2 regions of the Shimwellia blattae DSM 4481 genome follow, and region 1 is predicted to be linked to the other one. Evidence: predicted binding sites of a transcription regulator. Region 1 holds the regulator's gene; the other holds the start of a gene.

Region 1 (3,168 bases):
CGACACGTTACGCAAGACGCCCTCCCGGTAACAGAGAACCCGTCGTTCCCCGTTATCCGCCCCATGTTGCAGTCTGTGCACAAGGCGGTGATAGCAGTTTCCGCTGCAGGAGCTGTTCTGCTATCATTGACCAATCCATGGCATCAAGCAGCCACCCTATTTTAAGATTCAAGAGGTTATCTTACTCATGGCGATCGCAGGCATTTTCTTCGGCAGCGACACTGGCAACACCGAAAATATCGCAAAAATGATTCAGAAGCAGCTCGGTAAAGATGTGGCTGAGGTGCATGACATTGCTAAAAGCAGCAAAGAAGATCTGGAAGCGTTCGATATTCTGCTGCTCGGTATCCCGACCTGGTACTACGGTGAAGCGCAGTGTGACTGGGATGATTTCTTCCCTACCCTGGAAGATGTTGATTTTACCGGCAAACTGGTAGCGCTGTTTGGTTGTGGCGACCAGGAAGATTACGCAGAATATTTCTGCGATGCGCTGGGCACCCTGCGCGATATTATCGAGCCACGCGGGGCGACTATCGTCGGCCACTGGTCAACAGAAGGCTACCACTTTGAAGCCTCTAAAGGTCTGGTGGATGATAACCACTTCGTGGGCCTGGCTATCGATGAAGACCGCCAGCCAGAGCTGACCCAGCAGCGCGTTGAAGCCTGGGTTAAGCAGGTTTCTGAAGAGATGCACCTGAGCGATATTATCAACGCCTGAGTGGTAGCGCGGCGCTGGCACCCACCCGCCAGTGCCGCCTGATTGTTTTGCCCGATAACAAGAATTGCTACAAGTTTTTAACTTTATATCAGAACGCGGTACAATGACGGTCGCTTTAATGAATGTTTTTTTCTTGTGAAGCAATACTGACATTCGTTTTCTGAAGGCTGTATTTGTGTGATGTTTCGCGGTTTTCATTTATAACCATCGGTTCTATAATGAAACCCATGCATCTTTTGTCGTACCCGCTTTTAACTCCCTCCGGGGGCTAAATCGTTAAGCAACAGGATAACTCCCGCATGACTGACAATAATAACGCGTTAAAGAAGGCTGGCCTTAAAGTCACACTTCCCCGGCTGAAAATCCTCGAAGTGTTACAGGAGCCTGCTAATCATCACGTCAGTGCGGAAGAGCTGTACAAACGACTGATCGATATGGGCGAAGAGATTGGCTTAGCCACCGTATACCGCGTGCTGAACCAGTTTGATGACGCGGGCATTGTTACCCGTCATAACTTCGAAGGTGGCAAATCGGTTTTTGAGCTGACCCAGCAGCATCACCATGACCATCTGATCTGTCTGGATTGCGGCAAAGTGATCGAATTCAGTGATGACTCCATTGAATCCCGCCAGCGTGAAATTGCGGCGCGTCATGGAATTCGCCTGACCAACCACAGTCTGTATCTGTATGGCCACTGCGCTGAGGGAGACTGCCGTGAGGATGAACACGCTCACGACGACTCTAAATAATCACGCTCAGTAAACATAACCGGGTGATACCCGGTTTTTTACCGACAAAAAAACGGTGGCCAGGCCACCGTTTTTCGTTGCGACTCAGCGTACCGTTGTCGCCCGGCTGGTACGTTTACCGTCCGGGCTGACAGTACGCACCATCACCTCACCGCTGACCTGCGGGCGGGCATTATCCTGATAGCGCTGCCACTGCTTTCCGCCATCTACCGAGTATTCAATACCAAGCCCCGGCAGGCTGACATTCGCCGCCAGCACCCCGGCTGCCACCTGCGCCCCTGGCACCGGCAGGCGGTATGCAAGCGTGGTTTTATCCACCTTCGCCAGCTCACGCTGCCCCAGCAGGTTTGCAAAACGCTCCCAGTCCTGGTGCAGCGCTTTGGTATCCACATGGTGCGTGACGCCCCCCTGATACTCTTTACCGGCCTGGAAAGGTTGCTCCCACCCGGCCTGGTGCCAGGCACGCTCCGCCATGGCAATCAGGCGCGGGAACAGGCGATATTCCAGCTCATCGTCTGTGCGCACCACCTCGCTCCAGAGCTGGGCGGAGATCCCGTGAGCGCCCGGCCAGGGTTTGTCTGACTTCGCCGCGAAGGTCATACCGTCGCGATCGACGGAGGTCTCCGCATTTTGCGGCAGGTTATTGGGGGCAAAGCTGAACAGCTTGCGCTCATCGGTAAAGCGTGTTCCCCAGTAATATCCCGGCTCTTGCGGATCCACTTCATAAGGGAAGTCGAGATAGACATAATCCGGGTTAGAGATGGTCACCTCATAGCCTTTGTTCGCCCAGTCATTGACCGAATCCGCCCCGCCCCAGTACAGGGTATCCCAGAAGTTCACCCCAACGCGTTTCGTGGCGAAGGCGCTGGCATCTTTGGCATCTTTGAGGCCGTCCTGCCAGGCCTGCATCTTCTCGATACCGTGCTTATTAACAATCTTGCTCACCTCCACGGCGAACCAGCTCGGCAGGTGCTCCAGATCGGCCACTTTGCCCTCTTTCAGCATGGTCTGGCACACCTGAGACTTCGCCCAGGGCTTGTCCTGTTTGCTGAGATCCAGCTGGCCTTTACCCGCTTCCGGTTTGTTCTTATCCGTATACCCCGGGCCGAGGTAGATATTTTTCGCCTCGTCGCCACCGAAATGCCAGGTCGTCAGCGCCAGCCCGGCCTCTTTGTGCATCTGCTGGATCTCGCCGATCACTTTATCAATAAAGTGGCGCGAGGATTCCAGGCACGGGTTCAGGTAGCCGGTGCGATCGTAAAACTGCACGCCCGTGGTGTTTGAGGTATCGGTCGGATCCAGCAGCCGGTAGGCCGCGGCCTCCTGCGCTTTGCCCTCTTTCATCAGACGATCATAACGGGCTTCCATGGAGATAACCGCCGCACGGGCGTGGGCCGGTACGTCTATCTCCGGGATCACCTCAATATGGCGCGCCTTCGCGTATTTGAGGATCTCGATATAGTCCGCTTTACTGAAATAGCCGCTGCCGTTGGTCGAGGTATCCGGCCCGGAACCCAGCTGTGGCAACAGGCAGGTTTTCTCACTCAGATCGTGGCAGCGCTTACTGCCGACTTCTGTCAGCTCCGGCAGCCCGGGGATTTCAATGCGCCAGCCTTCATCATCGGTCAGGTGGAAGTGGAATTTATTCAGCTTGTAGGCCGCCATCTGATCCAGCGCACGCAGGATAGACGCCTTGCTGTG
Region 2 (3,168 bases), 1.7 Mb from region 1:
CGCTACCGGTTGCACCCGGGACCGCACCTTTAACCAGCAGCAGGTTGCGCTCAGCGTCAACACGTACTACGTCCAGGCTCTGAACAGTTACACGTTCGTTACCCAGCTGACCTGCCATTTTCTTGCCTTTGAACACTTTGCCCGGAGTCTGGTTCTGACCGATAGAACCCGGAACGCGGTGAGACAAGGAGTTACCGTGAGTAGCGTCCTGGGTACGGAAGTTCCAGCGCTTAACGGTACCGGCGAAACCTTTACCTTTAGAGGTACCGGTTACGTCAACTTTCTTAACGTCAGCAAACAGTTCAACGCTAATGTTCTGACCTACAGTGTATTCTTCACCTTCTGCAAGGCGGAATTCCCACAGGCCACGGCCAGCTTCAACGCCAGCTTTAGCGAAGTGACCAGCTTCCGGCTTGGTTACACGGTTAGCTTTTTTAGCACCGGTAGTAACCTGAACGGCACGGTAGCCGTCGTTAGCCAGATCTTTGATCTGAGTAACGCGGTTTGCTTCAACTTCGATAACGGTTACTGGGATAGATACGCCTTCTTCGGTGAAGACGCGGGTCATGCCCACTTTTTTACCGACTAAACCAATCATTGTTTCAACCTCTCAATCGCTCGATGACCTGATTAACCCAGGCTGATCTGCACGTCTACACCGGCAGCCAGATCCAGACGCATCAGAGCATCAACGGTTTTCTCGGTTGGCTCAACGATGTCAACCAGACGCTTATGAGTGCGGATTTCGTACTGATCGCGCGCGTCCTTGTTAACGTGCGGAGAGATCAGAACGGTAAAGCGCTCTTTGCGGGTCGGCAGCGGGATCGGACCACGGACTTGCGCACCAGTGCGCTTAGCAGTCTCGACGATTTCCGCAGTTGATTGATCGATCAGACGATGATCAAACGCTTTCAGGCGGATACGGATTCTTTGGTTCTGCATGAGACCAGAGCTCCAATTATTTATAGACGAAATGATTACTCCTCGCACCCATTACGATTGATGGGAGAGTGTAATCGTTCTTACGTTGCCCCCAAATCGGGAGCGTTGTTTATGGCATAAAAACTGCCTGAGCCCTTACGAGCCAGCCCGCTAAATTAGACAGGCCCGCGCATTATACGTAAATCCACACATGAAGCAAGCGCTGGCGGAAAAATACCCACTGGTCAACGCAAAAATATCCGCGCCTCCCCTGCCCCGTAAACAACAAAACCCGCCGCAGCGGGTTTGGAGAGTGCATCACGTCACCGGGACTCAGCTCTGCTCTTTAATTTGTGTCTGCAGGTAATTTTGCAGGCCAATTTTGGCTATCAGGTCCAGTTCAGTTTCCAGCCAGTCAATATGGTGCTCTTCTTCGGATAAAATGCCGATCAGCATATCGCGGCTGACATAGTCATGAACACTGTCCGCATAAGCGATAGCTTCGCGCAGGTCTTTAGCGCCGTCCATCTCAAGTTTCAGATCAGACTGCAGCATCTCCTCAACATCTTCACCAATATGCAGCTTGCCCAGATCCTGAAGATTGGGGATCCCCTCGAGAAATAAAATACGCTCGATATATTTATCCGCGTGTTTCATCTCATCAATGGATTCGTGATATTCCACCTCATTGAGGCGCAACAGCCCCCAGTTTTTAAACATCCGGGCATGAAGAAAGTACTGGTTGATTGCGACAAGCTCGTTTCCCAATAATTTATTGAGATAATTTATGATCTTAACATCACCTTTCATTACAGATACCTCCGCTTCCACTTATTGAAGCGTAGATGCATGAACGGGGATGTCAAAGTAAAGACGTGCGGTCAGGCAATCTCCTGATATTCAGGCATTGAGGTTAACTCTTCCTGCATCAGCTCACGCACGGCGCGAACACACTTACCGCACTGATTACCCACCGGAATAAATTTGCGCAATTGCTGGAAAGACTGGGGATGATATTGACGAACGGCCTGGCGAATTTTTTTATCACTAATACCGTTACACAGACATACGTACATAGCCACTCCTGCTTAAATTACACACAGAGTGTAAATGAGAATAATTATGATTACAATAGCAGCAACCGGTAATTAATGCTCAGCGTGGCGGTTTATTTTTTAAGAATTGTGACTGACCAGAAAAGCAAAAGGGCGCCGAAGCGCCCTTTTAAGTTCATTCGCTAAATATTAGCCCAGAACTTTAGCAACAACGCCCGCACCTACAGTACGGCCGCCTTCACGGATTGCGAAACGCAGACCGTCGTCCATTGCGATCGGGTGGATCAGGGTAACAACCATTTTGATGTTGTCGCCCGGCATTACCATCTCAACGCCTTCCGGCAGTTCGATGGTACCGGTCACGTCAGTAGTACGGAAGTAGAACTGCGGACGGTAGCCTTTGAAGAACGGAGTATGACGGCCGCCTTCGTCTTTGGACAGGATGTACACTTCAGATTCGAACTTGGTGTGCGGGTTGATGGTGCCCGGCTTAGCCAGAACCTGACCACGTTCGATTTCTTCACGTTTGATACCACGCAGCAGAACACCAACGTTCTCACCAGCACGGCCTTCGTCCAGCAGTTTGCGGAACATTTCAACGCCAGTACAGGTAGATTTAGCGGTATCTTTGATACCAACGATTTCTACTTCGTCACCAACTTTGATGATACCGCGCTCTACACGACCGGTAACTACAGTACCACGACCGGAGATGGAGAATACGTCTTCGATAGGCAGCAGGAACGGCTTGTCGATAGCACGCTCTGGTTCCGGGATGTAAGAATCCAGGGTTTCAGCCAGTTCGATGATTTTTGCTTCCCACTCTGCGTCGCCTTCCAGCGCTTTCAGAGCAGAACCACGGATGATCGGAGTATCGTCGCCCGGGAAGTCGTACTGAGACAGAAGTTCACGAACTTCCATTTCAACCAGTTCCAGCAGCTCTTCGTCATCAACCATGTCGCACTTGTTCAGGAACACGATGATGTACGGAACGCCTACCTGGCGACCCAGCAGGATGTGCTCACGGGTCTGCGGCATCGGGCCGTCAGTTGCAGCAACAACCAGGATAGCGCCGTCCATCTGAGCAGCACCGGTGATCATGTTTTTAACATAGTCGGCGTGCCCCGGGCAGTCTACGTGAGCGTAGTGGCGGGTCGGGGTATCGTATTCAACGTGAGAAGTGTTGATGGTG

Evidence for each region. Region 1 encodes Fur, which represses iron uptake genes when iron is present. Its sites were predicted from a motif close to ATAATAATGAGAACNACTATCAA; they were not measured.
Region 2: the regulator Fur is predicted to act here: its motif matches at 2,032-2,054, upstream of bfd (bacterioferritin-associated ferredoxin).

The regions. Positions count from the first base shown of each region.
Region 1 is NC_017910.1:2,768,519-2,771,686, forward strand. It holds gene ybfE (LexA regulated protein) at 1-31, shown strand, start outside; gene fldA (flavodoxin FldA) at 188-718, shown strand; gene fur (ferric iron uptake transcriptional regulator) at 1,018-1,467, shown strand; gene EBL_RS13015 (beta-N-acetylhexosaminidase) at 1,552-3,168, opposite strand, start outside.
Region 2 is NC_017910.1:306,745-309,912, reverse strand. It holds gene rplC (50S ribosomal protein L3) at 1-598, opposite strand, end outside; gene rpsJ (30S ribosomal protein S10) at 631-942, opposite strand; gene bfr (bacterioferritin) at 1,255-1,731, opposite strand; gene bfd (bacterioferritin-associated ferredoxin) at 1,803-1,997, opposite strand; gene tuf (elongation factor Tu) at 2,166-3,168, opposite strand, start outside.